3 regions of the Burkholderia sp. BCC0397 genome follow, and region 3 is predicted to be linked to each of the others. Evidence: predicted binding sites of a transcription regulator. Region 3 holds the regulator's gene; each other region holds the start of a gene.
What was found. The regulator FliA, encoded in region 3, starts transcription of late flagellar genes. The targets are predictions, from matches to a motif close to CTAAAGTTTNNNNNNNNNNNGCCGNTA.
Positions count from the first base shown of each region.

Region 1: HWX03_RS11330 (DUF4088 family protein) is a predicted target of FliA. The motif match lies at 2,396-2,422, and genes of this name have one in related genera.
Region 2: flgK (flagellar hook-associated protein FlgK) is a predicted target of FliA. The motif match lies at 2,998-3,024, and genes of this name have one in related genera.

Region 1 covers NZ_CADFDL010000003.1:261,910-271,485, reverse strand. The annotation lists gene norM (multidrug efflux MATE transporter NorM) at 1-347, opposite strand, end outside; gene HWX03_RS11340 (RNA-binding S4 domain-containing protein) at 485-703, opposite strand; gene HWX03_RS11335 (hypothetical protein) at 971-1,372, shown strand; gene HWX03_RS11330 (DUF4088 family protein) at 1,505-2,281, opposite strand; gene HWX03_RS11325 (AzlD domain-containing protein) at 2,444-2,782, opposite strand; gene HWX03_RS11320 (AzlC family ABC transporter permease) at 2,779-3,546, opposite strand; gene HWX03_RS11315 (AraC family transcriptional regulator) at 3,675-4,580, opposite strand; gene HWX03_RS11310 (CreA family protein) at 4,642-5,127, opposite strand; tRNA gene HWX03_RS11305 (tRNA-Asn) at 5,255-5,330, opposite strand; tRNA gene HWX03_RS11300 (tRNA-Asn) at 5,403-5,478, opposite strand; gene fdxA (ferredoxin FdxA) at 5,583-5,906, opposite strand; gene pncB (nicotinate phosphoribosyltransferase) at 6,195-7,394, shown strand; gene HWX03_RS11285 (lactate utilization protein C) at 7,481-8,143, shown strand; gene HWX03_RS11280 (sodium:proton antiporter) at 8,187-9,576, shown strand, end outside.
Region 2 covers NZ_CADFDL010000004.1:169,742-179,317, forward strand. The annotation lists gene HWX03_RS14895 (flagellar basal body P-ring protein FlgI) at 1-925, shown strand, start outside; gene flgJ (flagellar assembly peptidoglycan hydrolase FlgJ) at 926-1,909, shown strand; gene HWX03_RS14905 (flagellar brake protein) at 2,131-2,886, shown strand; gene flgK (flagellar hook-associated protein FlgK) at 3,081-5,063, shown strand; gene flgL (flagellar hook-associated protein FlgL) at 5,086-6,327, shown strand; gene HWX03_RS14920 (solute carrier family 23 protein) at 6,595-7,902, shown strand; gene HWX03_RS14925 (hypothetical protein) at 7,952-8,539, opposite strand; gene HWX03_RS14930 (spore coat U domain-containing protein) at 8,623-9,126, opposite strand; gene HWX03_RS14935 (fimbria/pilus outer membrane usher protein) at 9,123-9,576, opposite strand, start outside.
Region 3 covers NZ_CADFDL010000021.1:45,561-55,136, forward strand. The annotation lists gene HWX03_RS35330 (DUF805 domain-containing protein) at 336-716, shown strand; gene flhB (flagellar biosynthesis protein FlhB) at 1,095-2,294, shown strand; gene flhA (flagellar biosynthesis protein FlhA) at 2,291-4,393, shown strand; gene flhF (flagellar biosynthesis protein FlhF) at 4,390-6,213, shown strand; gene HWX03_RS35350 (MinD/ParA family protein) at 6,206-7,024, shown strand; gene HWX03_RS35355 (RNA polymerase sigma factor FliA) at 7,047-7,781, shown strand; S-adenosyl-L-homocysteine riboswitch at 7,865-7,982, shown strand; gene ahcY (adenosylhomocysteinase) at 8,015-9,433, shown strand.

The DNA.
Region 1 (9,576 bases), on a different contig from region 3:
ACGATTGCCGGAATCGCGAGCAGCACGGACAGCGCGAAGCCCGTCCAGTAGATGTGCGGCACGCGATCCTCGGCCTGCGCGCCGCGCGCATGCGCGACGCTCACGCTGACCGACGACAGCACCCCTTGCAGGATCGTCACGATGACGAAGAAGAAGTTCGCGCCGAGCCCGCCCGCCGCGAGCGAATCGGGGCCGAGCGAACCGAGCAGCACCGTGTCGGTGACGCTCATCGCCATCTGGGAAAGTTGCGCGATCGCGAGCGGCGCGGCGAGGCGCGCGGTATCGGCGGCATGACTGGACAGGGACGGCGGCGCGGCGGCCGTCCGAGTGAGACCGGAATGCGACATGGAATGGACGCTCGCGCGGGTGCGGGCCCGCGCTATATGTATTTATTGTGAGAGACGGCTAGCTTACGGCTTTATTCGTACCGTGTCGAACGCGTGCGCCGATGGCCATGTCACGGGCAGGGGGAACCCCGCGGACGCTAGGCCTCGCGTACCGCGATGCGCGTGTCGCCGAGCAGCACGACCTGGCCCGCGCGAATCTTGCAGGTCTTGCGCAGCTCGATCGCGCCGTCGACTTTCACGGCGCCGGACGCGACGATCAGCTTCGCGGTGCCGCCGCTGTCCGCGAGGCCGGTGATCTTGAGAAGGTTGTGCAGCTCGACGTATTCGCCGGTCAGCGTGAAATCCAGATTGGGCATGACGAGGAAGGTGCGCAACGCGCGGGAGGAAACGCTCCGCATCATACGGCACCGCGGGCCCGCACGCGAGCGCGGGCGGCCGCCGGCGGATGTAAAGGACTGTGAGCGATTCGTCAGCAAATGAAACGGTGGGTAACAGTCTGAGAGATTCGCGAACCGGCCGCGCGGGCCGCGGGTCTTCTGTCGTACCTGCTGCGTGTTGCGGCGGGGGACGCGACGGACCGCATCGCTGAGGTCCGGGCGCACAACTTCTTGAGGAGAATTGTCATGTCCAAGATTCGTACGATGCTGATCGGTGCCGCGCTGACGGCGTTCGCCACTTCGGCCGCATTCGCCCAGACGGGCACGACGGCGCAAGGCGCAGCCGGTGCCGGCGTGCAGGCGCAGACGCCGGCGGCAGGTGTCGGCGCAGGCGTGCAGGGCGGTGCCGGCGCGAACGCGTCGGGCAATGCGGCGGGCGGGGCGACCGATGCGGTCGGCGCGGCAGCCGATGGCGCGAAGGATACGACGTCGTCGGCCGTCCATTCGGCCAAGAAGCACACGAAGCATGCCGCGAAGTCGGCCAAGGGCCATGCGGGCTCGGCCAAGGCGAAGGCCGACGAGGCGACCGAAGGCGGCGCATCGGTCGGCGCGCAGGGCGGTGCATCGGCGCAAGGCGCCACGCAGTAAGCGGTGCCCGACGCCGTCGCGACGCTCGCCTCGAACGGCGCGTCGCGACGGCAATCGTCAGGCGGCCCGGTTCGCTTCGCGCGAACCGGGCCGTTTTCGTGGGGTGTTACGTTGCGCGGGACGAGCGCGCGGTCAGGGCCGGCGCTGGCCTTGCCCCTGTCCCTGGGCCGGCCGTACGGCGGCCGGTGTGAATACGCTGCGCAGCCACGCGGCGAGGCGCGCGAAGACGTCGTACGGTTCCTCGACGAAGATCTCCGGCTTCAGCAGCCGCAGGTATTCCATGATCTGCTGCGCTTCCTGCTTCTGGAACGAGCCGTGTGCGAGCCCGAGCCGCAGCAGCCCGCGCAGTTCGCCGAGCTTGTCGCGCGCGGTGCTGCCGACGCTCATCTCGCACGCGAGCTTGGCTTCGTAGATGCGCTGCCGCAGCGATTCCGCGAGCCGCCACGCAGGCGTCTGCATCAGTTCCTCGAGCGTCTGGATGTCCTGCGCCGCGCTCTTGATCTGCGACGCGAGCGGGTCGATCAGCGACGCGTCGCCCTGCGCTTCGGCGACGATCGCCTTCGCCCAGTCGCGGCATGCCTTCGCGAGTTCGTCGGGGGTCCATTCGGAGCGCGACGCGAAGCCGAAGCCGAATTCGCCGGCCTGCCGCATCAGGATCGCGACGACGTCCGGAAATTCCTTGTCGAGCGTGCGCTTGGCCCACGCGTACTGGCCGCCCTGCAGCATCCGCTGCACGGCGTGCTCGGTCAGCGGCACCATGTTGTCGAGCAACTTGGCGCGCAGGAAATCCTCGAACGACGGCGTCGCGAATTGCGGGTCGAGTTTCAGCGACACGCGGACAAACGCGTCGTAGTCCTTGCGCAGGGACTCGAGCGTGTCGTCCTTGAGGGAAAGGGTGATCTGGCCCATGAATCTTCTCGATGGCGGCCCGCGCAAGCCGGCGCCGGCACGGCGCACCGGGGACGGGGCGCAGCGTCGACTGACCGATGCGCGCTGGGGCCGGTAGCGGGTCTTCCTCTCCTATATCGGCGCACCGGGCGGAAACTTGAGCGCGCGCGATGGAGCGTGCGCTCAGGCGGGCTGCCAGTGCGGCAGCACGACTCCTTGCCACAGGAAGAACACCACGAGCCCGGCCGCGATCGTCACGAGCGGGCGGCGGGTCGCTGCCGACACGAGCACGGCGGCGAGCGCGCCGACGAGCTGCGGATTCCGCCAGGTCAACTCGGCCGTGCCGCCGTGCGGCGAGACGGTCATCGGTACGATGATCGCGGTCAGCACGGTGACCGGCACGAAGCCGAGTGCGGTCCGCACGAGCGGCGGGAACGTCAGCCGCTCGCCGAACAGGAACAGCGTCGAGCGGATCGCGTACGTGATGACGGCCATGCCGAGGATCAACAGCGCGTAGCTCATGATGCAGCCTCCGGGCGGGAGCCGGCGCGCTTGCGTTCGTGCAGCAGCGTGAGCGCGACGCCGATCGCGACGCCGGCGGCGACTGCACCGAGCAGCCCGAGCTTGTACGGCCAGCCCTGCCAGAAGTACGCGAGCGTGCCGGCCGTGGCGGCCGCCGCGAAGTAGCGCAGCGTGCCGAGCTGCGGGACGACGATCGCGATGAAGGTCGCCGCCATCGCGAAATCGAGGCCGAGCGACTGCAGGCCCGGGAACGCGGTGCCGAAGCCGATGCCCGCGAGCGTCCAGACCTGCCAGTTCAGGTACATCGCGAGCCCGGAGCCGAAAAAGTAGTGGGGGCCGATCGTGCCGGGCGGGTAGTGCCGGTAGTGCCCGTAGGCGACCGCGAACACCTCGTCGGTCATCAACGCGCCGAGCGTCGCGCGCCAGCGCAGCGGCAGGTGTGCGACATAGGGCGCGAGCGTCGCGCTGTACAGCAGGTGGCGCAGGTTCACGATCAGTGTCGTGGCGAGCACGACGGCGAAGCCTGCGCTGCCGGCGATCAGGCCGAGCGCGATGAACTGCGCGGAGCCCGCGAACACGGCGAGCGACATCAGTGCGCCGTGCCATGCGGCGAGCGGGCCGCCGCCGACGAGCGTGCCGAAAATCACGCCGAACGGTGCGGCGCCGATCATCATCGGAATCGTGTCGCGCGCGCCGTCGAGCCATTCGTTGAGCGGGCGGCGCGGGGGCGATGCGGGTGTCTTGTTCAAGAAGCGCTCCTCCATGCGCTGGAGGATAGCGGGCCGGTGGCGAGCCGGCTTGTATGTTCTTGCGCTCGCCCGATAGGAGCGGGGTGCCGGAGTGCCGGCCGGCGCGGGTGGCAGCGCGGCTGACGGCTACGGGAAGCCGCGCGTCAGCTTGCCTGCCAGCGCCCGGGCGGCACGCCGAACATCCGTTTGAAATGCCGCGTGAAGTGGCTCTGGTCGACGAAGCCGCTCGCCGCCGCGACATCGGCGACGGGCACGCCCGCGCGCAGCGGCGCCAGCGCACGCTGTAGCCGCAGCTGGTTGCGCCACGCATGCGGCGGCATGCCGGCCGTACGCGTGAACAGGCGCGCCGCATGAAACGGCGACAGGCCGGCCGCCTGCGCGACATCGTCGAGCGTTACCGCGGACATCAGATCGGCGGCGAGCCGCTCGCGCATCGCGTTGACGCGCGGTTCGTCGGCCGCGAGCGGCGCTGGTTGCGGCCGCACGTCGGCGTGGCGCGCGATCAGCGTCGACAGCGCGTCGAGCATCGCGGTTTCGGCGGCGAGCGGATCGTAGATGTGCGGCGTGCCGGCCGCCGGAGCGTCGGCCGGCTGCCCGGACGCATGCGCATGCGACGACAGCGCGCGCGCGCTGCCGGCTTCCAGCATCCGGTGTGCGAGCGTGAGCCGAGCCGCGAGATCGGCGTCGCGGATCACGTCGGGGGCGAACCACGGCGCATCCTGCGGGCGGCCCGCGATTGAACTGGCGAGTTCGCGGATGAATTCGACCGGCATGTAGCTGACGCGATAGCACCAGCCCTCGTCGGCGGCACGCGACCCCGTATGCACTTCGCCGGGATTGATCACGGGCACGGTGCCCGTTTCGGCGACATGGCCGGTGCCGCGATAGGTGAAGCGTTCCGCGCCTTCGAGGATCACGGGGATCGTGTACGCGTCGTGCCAGTGGGGCGCGAACGCGTGATCGCGATAGGTGGCCGTGAGGAGATCCGCGTCCGGCACGAGCGGCGTGCGCCAGTAGCGTGCGGAATCGGGAAGGCGGGTGGCGGACATGATCGGGCGCGGCAGCGGTCGAACCGACAGTGTATCGCTCGCGCGCCCGGCGGGTGCGGGCTTACTTGACCGGAATCGTCGTGCCGGCCGGCATCGGCACCGCGGTGACGGCGTTCTTCGGGCTGCCGCTGACGATGCGGTCGCTATAGGTCAGGTAGACGATCGTGTTGCGTTTCTTGTCGACCACGCGCACGACGTGCAGCGTCTTGAAGATGAACGACATGCGTTCGCTGAACACGTCGGTCTGCTGCTTGAGCGGTTCCTTGAAGCTGATCGGGCCGACCTGCCGGCACGCGATCGACGCTTCGCTCGGATCCTCGGCGACGCCGAGCGTGCCCTTGATCCCGCCGGTGCGGGCGCGCGACACGTAGCAGGTCACGCCGTTCACGACCGGATCGTCATAGGCCTCGACGACCACGCGATCGGAGCCCGTGACGCGGAAATGGGTATTGACGCTGCCGACTTCCTCCGCGTGCGCGCACGGTGCGGCGGCGAATGCGGAGAGCAGGAGGGCGACGGGGGCGAAACGGAGGAGGTGATGCTTCATCGACGGAACCGGATGCGAATGCGGGACAGAGACTCTAGCATGCGCATGAGCGGGCCACGAAAAGCGGAACGGTGGAGAGGCGGCCGGAAAAACAAAAGGCCCGTCGAATGACGGGCCTTTCGCTATTTGGCTCCCCGACCTGGGCTCGAACCAGGGACCTACGGATTAACAGTCCGGCGCTCTACCGACTGAGCTATCGGGGAATAAATCGGTACATCTGCGTGTCGTGTTGTCCAACAAAAAACCCGTCCACTTTCAACGGGCCTTTGCGTTTTTGGCTCCCCGACCTGGGCTCGAACCAGGGACCTACGGATTAACAGTCCGGCGCTCTACCGACTGAGCTATCGGGGAACAAACAACAACAGCAGAGAAACGAGATTGTATGGAGCGTTCGCTAACCTGTCAATACCTTGGAGCCGCGGCGCATAAAATTTTTTGCAGTCGCCGCCGTGCGATCAGCGCTCGAGCAGGTGCAGCTTGTCCTGCACGTCCTTCCACTCGTCCGCGTCGGCCGGTGCCGGCTTGGTCTTCGTGATCGACGGCCAGCCCTTCGCCAGCTCGGCGTTCAGCTCGGTGAACTGCTGCTGGTCGCCCGGAACGTCTTCTTCGGCATAGATCGCATTGGTCGGGCATTCGGCGACGCACACGGCGCAGTCGATGCACTCGTCCGGATCGATGGCGAGAAAGTTGGGACCTTCACGGAAGCAATCCACCGGGCACACATCCACGCAATCCGTGTATTTGCACTTGATGCAGCCTTCGGTCACAACGTGAGTCATTAAAACGCTCCTGCTTGGCGGTATATATGGGGTGGCGTTGGCGCCAAAAGCGGCATTGTAACTGAAGCGCAAAACCCGCATGACGTGGTCGGCTATCCGGCTTATATCGTTTCGTGATTAGTTTATGGGATGCGCAAGCGGATGCCTGCGCGCCGGGCACGAGCACGACGCGGCAGGGCGGCGGGGCAGTTTCACGATGGTCCGGCCCGCATTCGGGTAACATGACCGACAGACCGGGCGGCGCGCGGTGCGCTGGGGCCTGGTCACGATATTGGCGCTGCCGTCATCATGATCATCACTTCGCTGCTGGACACGGATCTCTACAAGTTCACGATGATGCAGGTCGTCCTGCATCACTTTCCCGCTGCAAACGTCGAATACCGTTTCCGGTGCCGCACGCCCGGCGTCGATCTCGTGCCGTACATCGACGAGATTCGCGACGAGGTGCGCGGCCTGTGCTCGCTGCGCTTTTCCGACGTCGAACTCGACTACCTGCGGCGGATGCGCTTCATCAAGAGCGACTTCGTTGACTTCCTCGCGCTGTTCCACCTGAACGAGAAATACATCTCGATCGCGCCGGCGCCGAAGGGCAACGGCGAGATCGACATCGTGATCGAGGGGCCGTGGCTGCATACGATCCTGTTCGAGATCCCGGTGCTCGCGATCGTCAACGAAGTCTATTTCCGCAACACGCAGCGCGAGCCCGACTATCGCGAAGGCCGCGAACGGCTGCGCGAGAAGATCAAGCTGCTCGGCGCGAAGCCCGAATTCGCCGACTGCAAGATCGCCGACTACGGCACGCGCCGGCGCTTCTCGAAGGTCTGGCACGAGGAAGTCGCGCTCACGCTGCGCGACGGGCTCGGCCCGCAGTTCGCGGGCACGAGCAACGTGCTGTACGCGATGAAGCACGACATCACGCCACTCGGCACGATGGCGCACGAATACCTGCAGGCGTGCCAGGCGCTCGGCCCGCGGCTGCGCGATTCGCAGATCTACGGCTTCGAGATGTGGGCGAAGGAATATCGCGGCGACCTCGGGATCGCGCTGTCGGACGTCTACGGCATGGACGCGTTCCTGAACGACTTCGACATGTACTTCTGCAAGCTGTTCGACGGCGCGCGCCACGATTCGGGCGATCCGTTCGACTGGGGCGAGCGGATGCTGCGCCATTACGAGGCGAACCGGTGCGACCCGCGCACCAAGGTGCTCGTCTTCTCGGACGCGCTCGACATCCCGAAGGTCATGCAGCTGTACGAACGGTTCCGCAACCGCTGCAAGCTCGCGTTCGGCGTCGGCACCAACCTCACCAACGATCTCGGCTACGTGCCGCTGCAGATCGTGATCAAGATGGTTCGCTGCAACGGCCAGCCGGTCGCGAAGCTGTCGGATTCGCCGGGCAAGAGCATGTGCGACGACAAGGCGTATCTCGCGTACCTGCGCCAGGTGTTCGGCATCGCGCAGCCGGTCGAGGAAGACGCGTCGAAGTAGGCGCTGGCCGTTCGGCCGAAGGTGTTCGCAGCAGGGGTGGCCGGTATAATCCGACGTATTGCACGCCAACGTCACGAGGACCGTTCATGGACACTTCCGCTGCCCGTCGCCAGATCCTCGCGCGCATCCGCGCGGCGCAGGGGCGCGCGGCCGAACCCGACGCAGCGGAGCGCGACGGCGTCGCCGACTATCTCGCCCGTCATCCGGAGGGCCCGCGCCCGCCGGCGCCGGCCGACCTCGTCGCCGCTTTCGTCGACGAAGCGGGGCGCCTGTCGACCACGGTCGACGAAGTCGCGATGCTGGCCGACGTGCCTGCCGCCGCCGCCCGCTATCTTGTCGCTCATGGTTTGCCGACGCAGGCCATCGCGTGGCGTACGCTGGCTGATCTCGACTGGGTCGGCGCCGGCCTGTCGGTCGAGTGCCGCAAGCCGCGCGACGGCGATCTCGTCGGCCTGACCGGCTGCTTTTGCGCGACCGCCGAAACGGGGTCGCTGGTCTTGCTGTCCGGCCCCGACACTTACGCATCGGCCGGCCTGCTGCCGGAAACCCACATCGCGATCGTGCCGGCGTCGCGCATCGTCGCCGGTCATGAAGACGCGTTCGCGCTGATTCGCGCGGAGCGCGGCGAACTGCCGCGCGCGGTCAATTTCGTGTCGGGCCCGTCGCGCACGGGCGACATCGAGCAAACGATCATTCTGGGCGCACACGGCCCGTACCGCGTGCACGCGATCGTCGTACGGGGCGCATGACGCGCCCGCTGCATTCACCCCTACTCGAACAAGGAAGTTCCGCATGAAACGACATGCCGCCTGGGCGGGCATGGCGTCGGGAATCGCGCTTGGCGCCGCTCCCGCGCTTGCATCGGCCGCCACGCTCGACGGTGCCACGCTGTCCGCGCTCTGGGGTATCCCGTTCGCCGGGATCCTGCTGTCCATCGCGTTGTTCCCGCTCGTCGCCCCCGTGTTCTGGCATCACCACTTCGGCAAGATCGCCGCCGGCTGGGCGATCGTGTTCCTGGCGCCGTTCGCGGTCGCGTTCGGCGCCGGCACCGCGTTCGGCACGCTCGTGCATGCGCTGCTCGAGGAATACATTCCGTTCATCGTGCTGCTCACCGCGCTCTATACGGTCGCGGGCGGCATCTGCGTGAACGGCAACCTGCATGGTTCGCCGAAGCTGAATACCGCGATTCTCGCGCTCGGGACGCTGCTCGCGAGCGTGATGGGCACGACGGGCGCCGCGATGCTGCTGATCCGGCCGCTCCTGCGCGCCAACGACAACCGCAAGCATGTCGTGCACGTCGTGATCTTCTTCATCTTCCTCGTCGCGAACGCGGGCGGCTCGCTGTCGCCGCTCGGCGATCCGCCGCTGTTCCTCGGTTTCCTGAACGGCGTGAGCTTCTTCTGGACGACCACGCACCTCGCGCTGCCGATGCTGTTCATCTGCGTGGTGCTGCTGACGCTGTTCTTCGCGCTCGATACGTACTTCTACCGGAAGGGCGGCGAGGAGCGGCCGGCCGCGCTCGATCCGACGCCCGACGGCGCGGCGCTGTCGATCGACGGCAAGATCAACTTCGTGCTGCTGGCGGCCGTGATCGCGCTCGTGCTGATGAGCGGCGTGTGGAAGCCGGGCATCGCGTTCGACGTGTGGGGCACGCACGTTGCGCTGCAGAATCTCGTGCGCGACGTCGCGCTCGCGGCGGTGACGCTCGCGTCGCTCGCGCTGACGCCGCGTTCCGCGCGCGAGGGCAACGCGTTCAACTGGGCGCCGATCGAGGAAGTCGCGAAGCTGTTCGCGGGCATCTTCGTGACGATCGCGCCGGTGATCGTGATCCTGCGCGCGGGCGCGGACGGCGCGTTCGCGCAGATCGTCCATCTCGTCACGGGGCCCGACGGCAAGCCGATCGACGCGATGTACTTCTGGGCGACGGGCATCCTGTCGTCGTTCCTCGACAACGCGCCAACCTATCTCGTGTTCTTCAACCTCGCCGGCGGCGATGCGCAGACGCTGATGACGACCGGCGCGTCGACGCTCGCCGCGATTTCCGCTGGCGCTGTGTTCATGGGCGCGAACAGCTATATCGGCAATGCGCCGAACTTCATGGTGAAGGCGATCGCCGAATCGCGCGGCGTGAAGATGCCGAGCTTCTTTGCGTACCTCGGCTGGGCGCTCGTCGTGCTGATGC
Region 2 (9,576 bases), on a different contig from region 3:
GAACCTCGGCATCTCGATCAACAACGGTTCGGCCAACGGCGGCCCGTCGTCGCTGAACAACATGCAGCTGAAGAACGTCGCGGCCGTGATGGTGACGGCCACGCTGCCGCCGTTCGCGCGGCCCGGCGAGGCGCTCGACGTGACCGTGTCGTCGCTCGGCAATGCGAAGAGCCTGCGCGGCGGCACGCTGCTGCTCACGCCGCTGAAGGGCGCGGACGGCCAGGTATACGCGCTCGCGCAGGGCAACATGGCGGTCGGCGGCGCGGGCGCCAGCGCGAACGGCAGCCGCGTGCAGGTGAACCAGCTCGCGGCCGGCCGCATCGTCGGCGGCGCGATCGTCGAGCGCGCGGTGCCGAACGCGATCGCGCAGATGAACGGCGTGCTGCAACTGCAACTGAACGACATGGACTACGGCACCGCGCAACGCATCGTGTCCGCGGTCAACTCGAGCTTCGGCCCGGGCACCGCGACGGCGCTCGACGGCCGCACGATCCAGCTCGCGGCGCCGGCCGATTCGGCGCAGCAGGTCGCGTTCATGGCGCGGCTGCAGAACCTCGACGTGAGCCCGGACAAGGCCGCGGCGAAGGTGATCCTGAACGCGCGCACCGGCTCGATCGTGATGAACCAGATGGTCACGCTGCAAAGCTGCGCGGTCGCGCACGGCAACCTGTCGGTGGTCGTCAACACGCAGCCGGTGGTGTCGCAGCCGGGGCCGTTCTCGAACGGGCAGACGGTGGTCGCGCAGCAGTCGCAGATCCAGCTGAAGCAGGACAACGGCGCGCTGAAGATGGTGACGGCCGGCGCGAATCTCGCCGACGTCGTGAAGGCGCTGAACACGCTCGGCGCGACGCCCGCGGACCTGATGTCGATCCTGCAGGCGATGAAGGCGGCCGGCGCGCTGCGCGCCGACCTGGAGGTGATCTAAATGGCGGCGAACCTTCCGAACGCGAACGACCTCACGCAGCGCTTCGCGCTCGACGTGCAGGGTTTCGATGCGCTGCGCGCGCAGGCGAAGCAGTCGCCGCAGGCCGGCGCGAAGGCGGTGGCCGGCCAGTTCGACGCGATGTTCACGCAGATGATGCTCAAGAGCATGCGCGACGCGTCGCCCGACGGCGGGCTGTTCGATTCGCACACGTCGAAGATGTACACGTCGATGCTCGACCAGCAGCTCGCGCAGCAGATGTCGACGCGCGGGATCGGCGTCGCCGACGCGCTGATGAAGCAGTTGCTGCGCAATGCGGGCGGCGGCGCGGGCGGCGACACGGCGGCCGACGTCGGTGCAGGCGGCATGGGCGCAGGCGGCCTCGGCACGGCCGGCAACGAAGGCAGCCTCGCCGCGATGAACGCGATGGCGAAGGCCTATGCGAACGCGGCGAACAACGGCGGGCTCGCCGGCGCGCGCGGCTACTCGGCCGGCAGCGCGCTGACGCCGCCGCTGAAGGGCGCGAGCGGCGTGCAGGACGCGGACGCGTTCGTCGATCGCCTCGCGGCCCCCGCGCAGGCGGCCAGTGCGACGACCGGCATCCCGGCGCGTTTCATCGTCGGCCAGGCCGCGCTCGAATCGGGCTGGGGCAAGCGCGAGATCCGCGCGGCCGACGGCTCGAGCAGCTACAACGTGTTCGGCATCAAGGCGAACAAGGGCTGGACGGGCCGCACCGTATCGGCGCTGACCACCGAATACGTGAACGGCACGCCGCGCCGTGTGGTCGCGAAGTTCCGCGCGTACGACTCGTACGAGCACGCGATGACCGATTACGCGAACCTGCTGAAGAACAATCCGCGCTACGCGGGCGTGCTGAGCGCGAGCCGCAGCGTCGAAGGCTTCGCGCACGGCATGCAGAAGGCCGGCTACGCAACCGACCCGAATTACGCGAAGAAGCTGATCTCGATCATGCAGCAGATCGGCTGACGGGCTCCACCCGCCACCGGTTCATCCCCCCTTCGGACCGCGCCCGGCACCCCGCCGCGCGCGGTTTCAACGTTTGCGCGAAATAAATCGCCGTTTCGATCTAAACTTTCGGTCAGCACTGCCGCTAAGTGTGAGAGACCTGCGACCGGGCCCCCGTTCTGGCCCGGTTTTATTGCGCACCGGTTGCCCCGGGCGCCCATGACAAGAAAGACCGGCTAGCCATGAATATCGAAACGTCGACGGACCCCAGCCTGGATGCAGGCCACTCCGGGCCCGACTATGCCCGCCGCAATCCGCTGGAAATCGGCGTGCAGCTGCGCAACCTGGTGAATCGCGGCGATTTCCTGACCGTCCAGTACCCGGGCGGCCAGCTCGTCACGCGGCTGCTCGAGGTCGATGTCGGCGCACGGACGTTCACGTTCGACTGGGGCGCGCTGTCCGAGCAGAACGCCGGCATCCTCGGCGCGTCGCACTGCACGTTCGCGGCCGCGCCGGAGGGCGTGCGGGTCGAATTCACCACGGGCACGCCGCGCGAGACGCGCTACGAGGGGCTGCCCGCGTTCGTCGCCGATTTCCCCGACGTGCTGGTCTGCATCCAGCGCCGCGAATATTTCCGCGTCGATGCGCCGATCGTCGATCCGTTTCTGTGCCGCGGCAAGCTGCCGGACGGCGAAGGCTTCCTGTTCGAGGTGCACAACCTGTCGCTCGGCGGCGTGGGGCTGCGCACGGCCGACGAGCGCGTCGAGGCGCTCGAGGTCGGCACGCTGCTGCCGGACGTCGAGCTCGAGCTGACCGGCCACGGCAAGCTGTCGCTCGACCTGCAACTGGTGTCGCAGCGTTCGACGCAGCTGCCGAACGGGTCGCGGCGCTACCAGCTCGGCTTTCGCTACATGTCGCTGCCGGGCAGCGCGGAGAACACGTTGCAGCGGCTGATCACGCAGCTCGAAATGAAGCGCCGCTCGCTCGCGCGGGCCTGACGCGCACCCGGCTGGCGGCTCCCGCACGGGCCGCCCGCAAAGCAGCGCCGGCGCACCTGCCGGCCGCTTAGACCGGCGACGCACGCCCGTGTGCCGCGCGTGCATTTTTTCCTCAATTTTTTCGATCCGCGGCCGTTATACCGGGAGTCACGCAACCCGGCGGCCGCAGCGCGGCCGGCTCATCAGGATCGCGCATGTCCAACACACTCATGAACCTCGGCGTCAGCGGCCTGAATGCCGCGCTCTGGGGCCTCACGACGACCGGCCAGAACATCAGCAACGCCGCGACGCCCGGCTATTCGGTCGAGCGGCCGGTCTATGCGGAAACGAGCGGCCAGTACACGAGCAGCGGTTACATGCCGCAGGGCGTGAGCACCGTCACCGTGCAGCGCCAGTACAGCCAGCACCTGAGCGACCAGCTGAACACCGCGCAGACGCAGGGCGGCGCGCTGTCGACGTGGTACACGCTCGTCGCGCAGCTGAACAACTACATCGGCAGCCCGACGGCGGGGATCTCGACCGGGATCACGAGCTACTTCACCGGGCTGCAGAACGTCGCGAACAACGCGTCCGACCCGTCGGTGCGGCAGACCGCGATCAGCAACGCGCAGACGCTGGCCAACCAGATCAACGCGGCCGGCCAGCAGTACGACGCGCTGCGCCAGAGCGTGAACACGCAGCTCACCAGCACCGTGTCGCAGATCAACACGTACACCGCGCAGATCGCGCAGCTGAACCAGCAGATCGGGGCGGCGAACAGCCAGGGGCAGCCGCCGAACCAGCTGATGGACCAGCGCGACCTCGCGGTGTCGAACCTGTCGGGCCTCGCCGGCATCCAGGTCGTGCGCAACGACAGCGGCTACAGCGTGTTCCTGTCGGGCGGCCAGCCGCTCGTCGTCGCGGACAAGAGCTATCACCTCGCGACCGTCACGTCGCCGTCGGACCCGAGCGAGCTGACCGTCGTGTCGCAGGGGATCGCCGGCGCGAACCCGCAGGGGCCGAACCAGGCGCTGCCCGATTCGTCGCTGTCGGGCGGCACGCTCGGCGGCCTGCTCGCGTTCCGCAGCCAGACGCTCGACCCTGCGCAGGCCCAGCTCGGCGCGATCGCGACCAGCTTCGCCGCGCAGGTCAACGCGCAGAACGCGCTCGGCATCGACCTGTCGGGCAACAAGGGCGGCAACCTGTTCACGACGCCGTCGCCGACCGTGTACTCGGACCAGGGCAATACCGGCAACGCGTCGCTGTCCGTGTCGTTCGCGAACGCGTCGCAGCCGACGACGAGCGACTACACGCTGTCGTACGATGGCACGAACTACACGCTGACCGACCGCGCGAGCGGCGCGGTGGTCGACCAGAAGTCGGGGCCGATGCCGGTCTCGCTCGGCGGGCTGAATTTCTCGACGCCGTCCGGCTCGATGAACGCCGGCGACAAGTTCACCGTGCTGCCGACGCGCGGCGCGCTGAACGGCTTCGGTCTCGCGACGACGAGCGCGTCGGCGATCGCGGCTGCGTCGCCGGCCGTCACGTCGGCGGCGAGCACTAACACCGGCACGGGCAAGATCGCGCTGGGCGGCGTGACCGCGGGCTACCAGGTGCCGACGACCAAGCTGACCTACGACGCGACGGCGAAGACGCTGACGGGCTTCCCGGTCGGCACCACGGTGACGATCGGCACCACGCCGCCGACGTCGGTCACGATCAACAACCCGACGGACACCGTCCCGTACGACCCGGCGGCCGGCGCGACGATGGCGATGTCGGGGACGGCCGCGGGCGCGCTCAACGGCGTGAGCGTCACGCTGTCCGGCGCACCGGCGACCGGCGACTCGTTCACGATCGGGCCGTACGCGGGCGGCACCAGCGACGGTTCCAATGCGCTCGCGCTGTCGAAGCTGGTCAATGCCAAGGCGCTCGGCAACGGCACGGCGACGCTCACGGGCGCGTATGCGAGCTACGTGAACGGCATCGGCAACATGACGACCCAGCTGAAATCGTCGAGCGCCGCGCAGACCGGGCTGATCGGCCAGATCACCGAGGCGCAGCAGTCGGTGTCGGGCGTGAACCAGAACGAGGAAGCGGCCAACCTGATGCAGTACCAGCAGCTTTACCAGGCGAACGCGAAGGTGATCCAGACGGCGGCGACGCTGTTCCAGACCGTGCTGGGCCTGTTCAACTGACCGGATTCGAGGGATAGAAGCGATGCGGATTTCCAGCGCCCAGTTCTTCCAGCTGAACGTTTCACAAATGAACGACCAGCAGGCCCAGCTCGCGCAGCTGTATCAGCAGATCGGGAGCGGCGTGAGCCTGCAGACGGCGGCCGACAACCCGGCCGGCGCGGCGCAGGCCGTGCAGCTGTCGATGACGTCGGCGACGCTGTCGCAGTACGCGACCAACCAGAACGCGGCGCTTGCGTCGCTGCAGGCCGAGGACCAGACGCTGCAGAGCGTCAGCGGCGTGCTGACGGGCGCGCAGTCGCTGCTCGTGCGCGCCGGCGACGGTTCGCTGGCCGACAGCGACCGCTCGGCGCTCGCGACGCAGCTGCAGGGATACCGCGACCAGTTGATGACGCTCGCGAACACCAACGACGGCGCGGGCAATTACCTGTTCGCCGGCACGAAGAATTCGGCGGCGCCGTTCTCGACGACGCCGAGCGGCAGCGTCGCCTACGTCGGCGACACGGGGACGCGCCAGGTGCAGATCGCCGATTCGAGCACCGTGTCGCAGGGCGACCCGGGCGCGGCCGTCTTCATGTCGGTGCAGGCGATCGGCAGCTCGCCGGTGCCGTCGGCCGGCGCGGGCAACACGGGCACCGGCACGATCGGCACGGTCACGGTGACGAACCCGTCGATCGCGACGAACGGCCATCAGTATTCGATCAAGTTCGGCGGCACGGCCGCCGCACCGACCTACACGGTGACCGACAACTCGGCCAGCCCGCCGACCACCACGCCGGCGCAGGCCTATTCGGCGGGCTCGGCGATCTCGCTCGGCGGCGGGATGACGGTGCCCGTGTCGGGCACGCCGGCCGCGGGCGACACGTTCGCGGTCTCGCCCGCGCCGCAGGCGAGCGGCGGCTCCGACGTGTTCTCGACGCTCGACGCGATGATCTCGGCGCTGCAGACGCCCGTGACGGGCAATGCGGTGGCGGGCGCGGCGCTGAAGAACGCGCTGATGACGGGCTCGATCAAGCTCGGCAACACGATGCGCAACGTGACGACGATCCAGGCATCGGTCGGCGGCCGCGAGCAGGAAATCAAGGCGATGCAGGCCGTCAACCAGACGGCGGCGCTGCAGACGACCAGCAACCTGTCGGACCTGACCAGCACCAACATGGTCACGACGATCAGCCAGTACCTGCAGGTGCAGAACGCGCTGACCGGCGCGCAGAAGGCCTACGTGCAACTGCAGAACATGTCGCTGTTCCAGTACATCAATCCTTGATGCACGGCGCGCCGGTGGCGATGTGAGCGCACGCTTGCGTCGCCGCCGGCGCGATCCGCCTCCCGCGTGCCCTGCGCGGGCGGCCGTTTCGCCGGGCCGCGCGGCCGCGCACCGGTTCGCGCACGCGGCACACGCCGTCGCACGCCTGGCGGCCCCGCGAGTCAGGCCGCTTGCCAGCCCCATTCCCGCTCCGTAAACTCGCGCCAGATTCCAGACCGGCGCATCCTTGGCAGCCGGCGACCGACGACCGACAGGAGCGCTTTCCCCATGTCCGATTCCTACTTCCCGCGCTGGCGGGTCCAATCGACCGGCGCGACCGCGCGCGTGGTCGGCCCCGACGAGCGCCTCGCGTGGCCGCAGATGGTCGCGATGGGCGTGCAGCACGTCGTCGCGATGTTCGGTTCGACCGTGCTCGCGCCGCTGCTGATGGGCTTCGACCCGAACCTGTGCATCTTCATGTCGGGCATCGGCACGCTGCTGTTCTTCGTGCTGGTCGGCGGCCGGGTGCCGAGCTATCTCGGCTCGAGCTTCGCGTTCATCGGCCTCGTGATCGCGGTGACGGGCTACGGCGGCAGCGGCCCGAACCCGAACATTCCGGTCGCGCTCGGCGGGATCGTCGCGTGCGGCGTCGTGTACGTGGCGCTCGGCGCGCTGGTGCAGGCGATCGGCACGCGCTGGATCGAGACGCTGATGCCGCCGGTCGTGACCGGCGCGGTGGTCGCGGTGATCGGGCTGAACCTCGCGCCGATCGCGGTCAAGGGCGTGTCGGGCTCGACCTTCGAATCGGTGATGGCGCTCGTCACGGTGCTGTGCGTCGGCGGCGTCGCGGTGTTCGCGCGCGGGATGATGCAGCGCCTCCTGATCCTCGTCGGGCTCGTGATCGCGTACGTGATCTACGCGATCGCGACCAACGGAATGGGCCTCGGCAAGCCGATCGATTTCGCGATCGTCGCGCAGGCCGCGTGGTTCGGCGTACCGGGCTTCCGCGCGCCGGTGTTCGATCCGCACGCGATGCTGATGCTCGCGCCGATCGCGGTGATCCTGGTCGCGGAGAACCTCGGCCACATCAAGGCCGTCAGCGCGATGACGGGCACCAACCTCGACCGCTACGTCGGCCGCGCGTTCATCGGCGACGGGCTCGCGACGATCGTGTCGGGCAGCGTCGGCGGCACGGGCGTGACCACTTACGCGGAGAACATCGGCGTGATGGCCGTCACGCGGATTTATTCGACGCTGGTGTTCGCGGTCGCCGCGCTGATCGCGATCGGGCTTGGCTTCTCGCCGAAGTTCGGCGCGGTGATCCAGACGATCCCGGGCCCCGTGCTCGGCGGCGTGTCGATCGTCGTGTTCGGGCTGATCGCGGTGACGGGCGCGCGAATCTGGGTCATCAACAAGGTCGACTTCTCCGACAACCGCAACCTGATCGTCGCGGCGGTCACGCTGGTGCTCGGCGCCGGCGACTTCTCGCTGAAGATCGGCGGTTTCGGGCTCGGCGGGATCGGCACCGCGACCTTCGGCGCGATCATCCTGTACGCGATCCTGCGCAAGGAGAAGGAACCGGGGCCGGTGGTGTGAGCGGCGCCGTGGCGCATGGCCGCGGGAACGGGAACGGGCAGGGCGGACATCACGGGTTCGGCTGCACCGAAAACGTGAGCGGCCACGCAAAGGTCCCGTCCTTCGCCTTCGGCGCGAACACGAAACGATAGGTCAGCGTGAAGGTCGTGTTCAGCGCCGTATAGGGCACGACGATCGTGCCGCCCGTCGCCGGCAGCACGACCTTGCCGCCGAATCCGCTGATCTCGATCGAACTGAACAGCGCCTGGCTGGCGGCGGCCACCTGCACCCGCACCGTGTACCCGGCCCGGTCGTTGGTCTGGATCGCGAGCGTCGTCCCCGTGGTGTTGTTGACGTTCGGCACGGCCACGTAGCCGGTGCTCGTGTCCTTGTTCGCGATCATGAGCTTGGCCGGATAGGCCGCCTTGAGCCGCGCATACGCCTGCACCGTCGCACCGACCTGCACCGACCGGCTGGCCTGCTTCGCATCGGTAGGGCCGGGCGCCGCGCCGAGCAGTGCGATCGATAGCGCGGCGATGGCCGCAAGCAGCCCGCGCGCGCGGCGGGCGGTCCGCTGCGGGGCGACAGACGCCGCGCGGGTCGGCCCGCGGCGGCCGCACCGTGCTGCGGCGGCGCTCGCTGTCTCGGTTCGATTCATGGTATGCCCCCGTTGTCCAAGTCCGTGGTGGCGATCGACGGCGGTACGTGCCACGCACCGCTGCCACCGCACCGGGTCGTTGCCTAGTAGTTGAACAGGATCGTGATGTTGCTGTCCGCGTATCCGCCCGGCACGACGTTCTGGCCGCCGCGGATCAGCCCGTACACGGTTGCGCTGAAGGTGCCGGCGCCCGAGATCTTGCCCCACGAAATCGCCGACGTGCCGCTCGTGCCGTCGCCCCAGATCGACGTGTGCGCGCTGTCGAGATACAGGTTGTAGCCCAGCGTCTGGGTGCCGCCGGTCCGCGTCATCAGGCGGTTCGCGAAGGTGCCGCCGCCCGCGCTCGCCGTGATCGTCGGCGTCGCGTTGCCGCTGCCGGAGCAGCTGATCGAGATCGTGGCGGCGGAGGTGGCGGCGTTGAGCGTGTCGTACGTGCCGAACGCCATCGACGACGGCGCATTCATCGTGCAGGTCGTCGCCGCGCGCGCGGGCAGGGCGACCAGCATGACCGCACCGGCCGCGAGCGCCGCGGCGGCGCGAAGGCGCGCGAGCCGGACCGGTCGCCCGGCATGCTTGCGATGTCTCATGGTGTGACTCCCTTGCAAAGATGGGTGCCCAGGTCCGGCAGCGGGTCGTCGCCGGCGGGAAAGCGCACGGTCACGTCGCACTGCCGGTCGCGCCACGCCGCATGCAGCTGGTTTTGCTCCGACAGTCCGGTCAAGTAGACGACGCCGTCGCGGCCGACCGGAAATGCGTCCTTCTGTCCTGCGATCGTGACGATCGCGCCGGCCGGCAGGTGCGCGCCGTTCTCGAGATCGAGCGTGAGCATCGCGCCGCGCGAGCGCGTGATCGGAAACGCGAGCGCCATGCCGCTGCGGAAGTAGGGCACCGCGTCGAGCTTCAGCGTGCCGATCGTCGCGTCGAACGGCAGGTCGGCCTGCTCGATCGAGATCGGGTTGCTTTCATACGCACGCAGCCGCGGCAGCAGCGCGACGCCGCTCGCGTCGGTGTGCGCGACGATCTGGTTGTCCGCGAGG
Region 3 (9,576 bases):
GACCGGCGCGCCTGAGTATTGCCGGCCGGCCGGTTAATCGAATGCCGGATACTCGCATCGATTATCGGGCGTGTGTGGTTTCATTGAGCTGTAATCAAAATACTGGATTATCCGCGGCTGTCATTTTTGTCAGGTCTTCAGGATTATTAAAATGACGCGACATGCAAGCCCGGCGGGCCGGAACGCGCTATTGCAGCCATTCCCGTGCCCGATGGGCATGCGATGCAGCGGTATGTATTGCCCGACCTGCGAAAAGAGATGGAATCCGCCGACATTCAAACCTATAATGCCGGCGTTGTTTCCGGGGTGCCAATATAAAACAGGAGGGTAATAAAATGAATTTTTCCGAAGCCGTTCGTACCGCACTGAATAAATACGCGACATTCGAAGGCCGTGCGCGTCGCGCCGAATACTGGTATTTCGCGCTGCTGAGCTGCGTGCTGTCGGTCGTCGGCCAGATCATCGGCGCGGCGGGCCGCGATGCGGGGTTGATCACGCTGCTGCTGCTCGGCGTGATCTTCCTGGTGTCGCTCGCGCTGATCATTCCGGGCATCGCGGTCAGCGTGCGCCGCCTGCACGATACTGGCCGCTCGGGCTGGTTCCTGCTGCTCGCGCTGATTCCGATCGTCGGCAGCATCCTGCTGCTCGTGTGGATGTGCTCGCGCGGCACTGAAGGCCCGAACCGTTTCGGCGCGGACCCGATCCCGGCGGTCTGACCGACGCCTGCCCCGACGCACGACGCCGTGGCGTCGGGGCCCGATTTCCCCGCCTTTCCCCCTCGTCTTTCCCGCTGTCGCTTCGTCGTTCCCCCGCCTTTCCCCCGCGTCTTTCCCGCCCGTCGTTTCACCGTTCCCCCGCATTACACCGCTGCCGTCCCGCTTGCAGCCGCCGCTTCCCCCATGCGCCTGCCGCCCCGTTTTTCCGCCGCGCCGCGCGTCGTTCCGCCCCCGATCCAGCCGTGTTCGCGGCGGCTCGCCCGATTCCCCGAAATACCCCCCTTTCCCGGCTTTGCTCGACCGATCGGCGTTTGACGCCTCCATGAATAATCGGTGTCACTGGAAAGCGGCATTCCGCCGTACCCGACTGGAGGCCCCGTGGCAGACGAGAGCGATCTCGACAAGACCGAAGCCGCCACTCCCAGGCGCCGCGAGAAGGCGCGCGAGGAGGGGCAGGTCGCGCGTTCGCGCGAACTGGCTTCGTTCGCACTGCTCGCGGCGGGGTTCTACGGCGCATGGCTGCTCGCGGGCCCGTCGGGCGCGCATCTGCAGGCGATGCTGCGCGGCGCGTTCGCGTTCGATCGCGCGACCGCGTTCGACACCAACCGGATGCTGTCGGCGGCCGGCAGCGCGAGCCTCGAAGGCTTCGCCGCGCTGCTGCCGCTTCTCGCGCTCACCGGCGTCGCCGCGCTGCTCGCGCCGATGGCGCTCGGCGGCTGGCTGATTTCGCAAAAGACGTTCGAGCTGAAGTTCGACCGCCTGAACCCGATCTCGGGCCTCGGCCGGATCTTCTCGATCCAGGGGCCGATCCAGCTCGGGATGTCGGTCGCGAAGACGCTGGTCGTCGGCGGGATCGGCGGCATCGCGATCTGGCGCAGCAAGGACGAACTGCTCGGCCTCGCGACGCAGCCGCTCGGCGCCGCGCTGCCCGATGCGCTGCATCTGGTCGCCGTGTGCTGCGGTACGACGGTCGCCGGGATGCTGGTGGTCGCCGGGCTCGATGTGCCTTACCAAATCTGGCAGTACAACAAGAAGTTGCGCATGACGAAGGAAGAAGTGAAGCGCGAGCATCGCGAGAACGAAGGCGATCCGCACGTGAAGGGGCGGATCCGCCAGCAGCAGCGCGCGATCGCGCGCCGCCGGATGATGGCGGCCGTGCCGAAGGCCGACGTGGTCGTCACGAACCCGACGCACTTCGCGGTCGCGCTGCAATACACGGATGGCGAGATGCGCGCGCCGAAGGTCGTCGCGAAGGGCGTGAACCTCGTCGCCGCGCGCATCCGCGATCTCGCGGCCGAACACAACGTGCCGCTGCTCGAAGCGCCGCCGCTCGCGCGGGCGCTGTATCACAACGTCGAAATCGAGCGCGAGATTCCCGGTTCGCTGTACTCGGCGGTCGCCGAAGTGCTCGCGTGGGTCTATCAGCTCAAGCGCTTCCGTTCGGAAGGCGGCGCGTTCCCGGCGGTGCCGGTCGATCTCGAGGTGCCGGTCGAACTCGACAAGGGCGCGTCGGTGTCCGCCGACGACGAACGTGAAGAAGCCGAAGACACCCTCGGCAAGCAAGGGAACGCAGCATGAGCACCCCGACCACCGGCCTGTTCGCGAAGCGCGGGAACCCGTTCGCCGGCACGAACCTGCGCTCGCTCGCGGGCCCGATCCTCATCTGCATGATCCTGGGGATGATGATCCTGCCGCTGCCGCCGATGCTGCTGGATCTGCTGTTCACGTTCAACATCGCGCTGTCCGTGATGGTGCTGCTCGTCAGCATGTACACGATGAAGCCGCTCGACTTCGCGGCGTTCCCGAGCGTGCTGCTGTTCTCGACGCTGTTGCGCCTGTCGCTGAACGTCGCGTCGACCCGCGTCGTGCTGCTCGAAGGCCATACCGGGCCGGACGCGGCCGGCCAGGTGATCGAGGCGTTCGGCCACTTCCTCGTCGGCGGCAACTTCGCGGTCGGCATCGTCGTGTTCGTGATCCTGATGATCATCAACTTCATGGTGATCACGAAGGGCGCGGGGCGGATCGCCGAAGTGTCCGCGCGCTTCACGCTCGACGCGATGCCCGGCAAGCAGATGGCGATCGACGCCGATCTGAACGCGGGCCTCATCAACGAAGATCAGGCGAGAAAGCGCCGGCTGGCCGTCTCGCAGGAAGCCGAGTTCTACGGGTCGATGGACGGCGCGTCGAAGTTCGTGCGCGGCGACGCGATCGCCGGCCTGATCATCATGGCGATCAACGTGATCGGCGGGCTGATCGTCGGGATGGTCCAGCACGACATGTCGTTCGCCGCGGCCGGCACCAACTACACGCTGCTGACGATCGGCGACGGCCTCGTCGCGCAGATCCCGTCGCTCGTGATCTCGACCGCGGCCGGCGTGATCGTGTCGCGCGTCGCGACCGACGAGGACATCGGCACGCAGATCACCGGCCAGCTGTTCACGAACCCGCGCGTGCTGAACATCACCGGCGCGATCATCGTGCTGATGGGGCTGATCCCGGGCATGCCGCACTTCGCGTTCCTCGCGCTCGGCGGCGGCGCGATCTGGCTGGCGCGCACGCTGACCAAGCGCGCGGCGGCCCGCAAGGCGGCCGGCGACGTGACCGACATCGCCCCGCCCGCGGTGCTGCCGGCCGACAGCCACGAAGCGACCTGGGACGACGTGCAGCTGATCGACCCGCTCGGCCTCGAGGTCGGCTACCGGCTGATCCCGCTCGTCGACAAGAACAGCGACGGCGAGCTGCTCAAGCGCATCAAGAGCATCCGCAAGAAATTCGCGCAGGAAATCGGCTTCCTGCCGCCGGTGATCCATATCCGCGACAACCTCGAACTGCGGCCGAACGCGTACCGGATCGCGCTGAAGGGCGTCGAGATCGGCTTCGGCGAAGTGTTCCCGGGCCAGTGGCTCGCGATCAACCCGGGCCAGGTGACGGCCGCGCTGCCGGGCGCCGTCACGCAGGATCCGGCGTTCGGGCTGCCGGCTGTGTGGATCGACGTCGCGCTGCGCGAGCAGGCGCAGGTGTACGGCTACACGGTGGTCGACGCGAGCACGGTCGTCGCGACGCACCTGAACCATCTCGTCGTCCAGCACGCGGCCGAGCTGCTCGGCCGCCAGGAAGTGCAGGCGCTCGTCGAGCGCACCGGCAAGGACGCGCCGTCGCTCGTCGAGGACCTCGTGCCGAAGACGATCTCGCTCACCACGCTGCAGAAGGTGCTGCAGAACCTGCTCGAGGAAGGCGTGCCGATCCGCGACATGCGCACGATCCTCGAGGCCGTGTCCGAGCATGCAGGCCGCGGCGACGCGTTCGAGATCACGGCCGCGGTGCGGCTCTCGCTCGGCCGCGCGATCACGCAGCAGTGGTATCCGGGCGCCGGCGAGATGCAGGTGATGGGCCTCGACGCGAATCTGGAGCGCGTGCTGTCGCAGGCGCTCGCCACCGGCGCGAACCCGGGCCTCGAACCCGGCCTCGCGCACAACCTTCTGACCGGTACGCAGCAAGCGATGCTGCGTCAACAGAATCTCGGGCTGCCGCCCGTGCTGCTCGTGCAGCACGCGCTGCGCGCGATGCTCGCGCGTTTCCTGCGCCGCAGCCTGCCGCAATTGAAAGTGCTGTCGTATGCCGAAGTGCCGGACACACGCACGATCAAAGTCGTTAACGTCATCGGGGGTTCCGCTTGAACATTCGCAAATTCACCGGCGCAACGAGCCGCGACGCACTTCGTCTCGTGCGCGAGGCGCTCGGCGCCGACGCGGTCGTGCTGTCGAACCGTACGCTCGATGACGGCAGTGTCGAAATCGTTGCACTCGCCGATTCGGATCTCGCCGCGGTGGCGCCGCCGGCCGCGCGTCCGCGCCTCGCGACGTCGCGCCTGCCGGAATCCGTGCCGGCCGCCGCCATGCCGGGCATCGTGTCGCGCCCGGGCATTGCGCCGCGCCCGGCCGTCAATCCGTATGCGGCGGGTGCGGGTGGGCTGCCGGACGTGTTCTCGTCCGTGTTCGGCGCGAGCGCCGACGCGCAAGAGGCCGACGTGCATGCTTCGTCGATCGATGCAGACGAGCCCGCACCGGCAGCGCCGTCGATCGCCGCGCCGGCCGCCGGTACGCCGGCCTCAGGATGGCCTGCCCCCGGATCGCCGGCCGCCACTTCCGAACCCGCGCCGTGGCTGGTCGAGCACGCGAAACGCCTGACGCAGCAGCGCGACGCGCTGATGGCCCGTGCGCAGGCGCCTGCCGAGCCGCAGGCGAGCGCGCCGCAAGCCGCGGCCAGCGCGACGTCGCCCGACTGGGCGCGCGACATCGTGCGCGACGCCGAACGCCGGATGCCGGCCGCCGGATTGCCGGCCACCGGGTCGCCGGCCGCCGGATCGCCGGCCGCCGCGAAGCGCGCCCCCGACATGGGCGCCGCGTACGCCGCCAAGGCGACGGAGCGCACGCGCCTGTCCGCCGACGCGGCCGCCGCGGTGGCCGATGCGGTGAAGTCGCGCCTCGAGCGGATCGTCAACGACACCGTGATGCAGGAGCTCGGCGAGCTGCGCGGGAGGATGGAAGAGCAGTTCGACAGCCTGATGTGGCACGACCGCCAGCGTCGCAGCGCCGTCCACGGCGCGCTGACGAAGCACCTGTTCGCAGCCGGCTTCTCCGCGCAGCTCGTGCGGATGCTGGTCGACAACCTGCCGTCCGGCGACGGCGCGCAGACCTTCGAGCAGGCCGCCGAATGGGCGCAGTCGGTGCTCGCGTCGAACCTGCCGGTGCTCGACAGCGAGGACGCGCTGATGGAGCGCGGCGGCGTGTTCGCGCTGATGGGGCCGACGGGCGTCGGCAAGACGACCACCACCGCGAAGCTGGCCGCGCGCTGCGTGATGCGCTTCGGTGCGAGCAAGGTCGCGCTGCTGACCACCGACAGCTACCGGATCGGCGGCCACGAGCAACTGCGCATCTTCGGCAAGATCCTCGGCGTGCCGGTTCACGCGGTGAAGGATGCGGGCGACCTCGCGCTCGCGCTGTCCGAGCTGCGCAACAAGCACATCGTGCTGATTGACACGATCGGCATGAGCCAGCGCGACCGCGCGGTGTCCGACCAGATCGCGATGCTGCACGGCGCGAACGCGCCGGTGCAGCGCCTGCTGCTGCTCAACGCGACGAGCCACGGCGACACGCTGAACGAAGTCGTACAGGCGTACCGCAGCGCGGGCGAACATCCTGACCTGGCCGGGCCTGACCTGGCCGGCTGCATCCTCACGAAGCTCGACGAGGCGACCCACCTCGGCGGCGTGCTCGACACGGTGATCCGCTACAAGCTGCCGGTCCATTACGTGTCGACCGGCCAGAAGGTGCCGGAGAACCTGTACGTCGCGTCGACCAAATTCCTGCTGAAGAGCGCGTTCTGTGTGCCGCGCGACGGCTCGCCCTTCGTGCCGCAAGACGAGGACATGCCGACGCTGCTTTCCGCACTGACCGCACGTTCCACCGCCGAGCTGCACGAGGTGCGATTTGGATAAACGGATCATCGATCAGGCCGAAGGGCTGCGGCGCCTGCTGGCCGGGCGCGCGTCGCGCATCGTCGCGGTGACGGGCGGGCCGGCGGGCGTCGGCTGCACGGCGACCGTGGTGAACCTCGCGGCGGCGCTCGCGTCGCTCGGCAAGGACGTGCTCGTCGTCGACGAACGCGCCGACGTTCATTCGGCCAGCGCGACGCTCGCCGGCGCGTGGCTGCGCGACGGCGAACGCACGCGGGTGGCGGCCGGCTTCGGCCTGTGCGGCGCCGCGCGGCTCGCGCGCGACGGCTACAGCGACGCGCAACTGAGCGACTTCATCGACGGCCCGGCCGATATCGTGCTCGTCGACGCGCAGCTCGGCGCCGATGGGTCGTTCTCGGCGCTCGCGCGCGAAGCCCACGACGTGCTGGTCGTCACGCGGGTCGCCGCGCAGGCGATCACCGAGGCGTATGCGTGCATGAAGCGGCTGCATTTCGCGCACGCGTTCGCGCAGTTCCGCGTGCTGACCAATCAGGTCGGCAGCCACGCGGATGCGAAGACGGCCTTCGACAACCTCGCGGGCGTCGCGAGCCGCTACCTGACCGTGTCGATCGCCGACGCGGGCTGCGTGAGCGCCGATCCGCTCGTCGAGCACGCCCGCGAACTGATGCATGCGGTGGTCGACGCGTTCCCGTCGTCGGCCGCCGCGCGCGACTACCGGCAGATTGCCGCCGACCTGTTGTACTGGCCGATGCGCCCGCGTCCGGGTGCGGGCCGCGCGGTCCACGCCGGCGGCAAGCCGTCGTATGAGGCGGGCGCGGCACACGCCGCGTGAGCGCCACCCGAAGGAGGGAGCCATGATGTACAACGCTCAAGGAAAGATGTCCCAGGCCGACGTGCTCGCGCAATACGCGCCGCTCGTGCGCCGCCTCGGGCTGCAGCTCGTCGCGAAGATGCCGGCGAGCGTCGATCTCGACGACCTGATCCAGGCCGGCATGATCGGCCTGATGGACGCCGCCGGCCGCTACAAGGAAGACCAGGGCGCGCAGTTCGAGACCTACGCGACGCAGCGCATCCGCGGCGCGATGCTCGACGAGCTGCGCAGCAACGACTGGCTGCCGCGCAGCCTGCGCAAGACGTCGCGCGAGGTCGAGCACGCGGTGCACCAGGTCGAGCAGCATCTCGGCCGCTCGGCGAGCGAGACCGAGATCGCCGAGCACCTGAAGATGCCGCTCGACGAATACCAGGGGATGCTGCAGGACCTGCACGGCAGCCAGCTCATCTACTACGAGGATTTCGACCGCGCCGCCGACGACGAGCCGTTCCTCGACCGCTATCGCGTCGATCACGCCGATCCGTTGTCGGCGCTGCTCGACGACCATCTGCGCGAGGCGCTCGTCGAGGCGATCGAGCGGCTCCCGGAGCGCGAGAAGCTGCTGATGTCGCTGTACTACGAACGGGGTCTGAATCTGCGCGAGATCGGCGCGGTGCTCGAGGTGAGCGAATCGCGCGTGTGCCAGCTGCACAGCCAGGCCGTCGCGCGCCTGCGCGCGCGGCTGCGCGAACAGGCGTGGGTGGGCGCCGAGTCCTGACCCTTTGCCGACGGCCGCGCGCCCGTGCCGCGGTTGTTCGGTGCTTGCGCATTTCGCGCGCCGATTTGCTACAATCCCCTCCGTTTTCCGAGGAGCGTTGCGACGGACCATCTGCGTCCGCCAGGCTCGGAAAGCTTCACCAAGCAGCCGTGCGGCGATTTTTTCGCGCCGGCCCCGCTTCCTGAACGGCGCTCACGTCACCAATCTAGAAACTTTTTAGAAAGGAGGGCGTGATGAACGCCATTATCGATTCCAAGGCTTCCCACGATTACGTCGTCGCCGACATGGCGCTGGCCGGCTGGGGCCGCAAGGAACTGAACATCGCCGAGACCGAAATGCCGGGCCTCGTGCAGATCCGCGACGAATACAAGGCGCAGCAGCCGCTGAAGGGTGCGCGCATTGCCGGTTCCTTGCACATGACGATCCAGACGGGCGTGCTGATCGAGACGCTGAAGGCGCTCGGCGCGGACGTCCGCTGGGCATCGTGCAACATCTTCTCGACCCAGGACCACGCCGCTGCCGCGATCGTCGAAGCCGGCACGCCGGTGTTCGCGTTCAAGGGCGAGTCGCTCGACGAATACTGGGAGTTCTCGCACCGCATCTTCGAATGGCCGAACGGCGAATTCGCGAACATGATCCTGGACGACGGCGGCGACGCAACGCTGCTGCTGATCCTCGGCTCGAAGGCCGAGAAGGACCGTTCGGTGATCGCGAAGCCGACCAACGAGGAAGAAGTCGCGCTGTACAAGTCGATCGCGGCGCACCTCGACGTCGACGCGAACTGGTACTCGAAGCGCCTCGCGCACATCAAGGGCGTCACCGAAGAGACGACGACCGGCGTGCACCGCCTGTACCAGATGGAAAAGGACGGCCGCCTGCCGTTCCCGGCGTTCAACGTGAACGATTCGGTCACGAAGTCGAAGTTCGACAACCTGTACGGCTGCCGCGAGTCGCTCGTCGACGGCATCAAGCGCGCGACCGACGTGATGATCGCGGGCAAGGTCGCGGTCGTCGCGGGCTACGGCGACGTGGGCAAGGGTTGCGCGCAGTCGCTGCGCGGCCTGGGCGCGACCGTGTGGATCACCGAAATCGATCCGATCTGCGCGCTGCAGGCGGCGATGGAAGGCTACCGCGTCGTGACGATGGAATACGCGGCCGACAAGGCCGACATCTTCGTGACGGCGACCGGCAACTACCACGTGATCAACCACGATCACATGAAGGCGATGCGCCACAACGCGATCGTCTGCAACATCGGTCACTTCGACTCGGAAATCGACGTCGCGTCGACCCGCCAGTACCAGTGGGAAAACATCAAGCCGCAGGTCGACCACATCATCTTCCCGGACGGCAAGCGCGTGATCCTGCTGGCCGAAGGCCGCCTCGTGAACCTCGGCTGCGCGACCGGCCACCCGTCGTTCGTGATGTCGAACTCGTTCGCGAACCAGACGCTCGCGCAGATCGAGTTGTTCGTGCGCGGTGGCGAGTACGAGAACAAGGTGTACGTGCTGCCGAAGCATCTCGACGAAAAGGTCGCGCGCCTGCACCTCGCACGCATCGGCGCGAACCTGTCGGTGCTGTCGGACGAGCAGGCTTCGTACATCGGCGTGCAGAAGGACGGCCCGTTCAAGCCGAACCACTACCGCTACTGATGCGTCGCCGCCGCCGTGCCGCCGCGCCCCGCTGCGGGCGCGCGCGGCACGGCGGCACGGTGCCGGATCGCCGGCCGTCGCGCCATGTCCGCGTTCACGCGGGCACGCGTGGCGGCGGCGACCGCTGACCGCGCAGATCGACA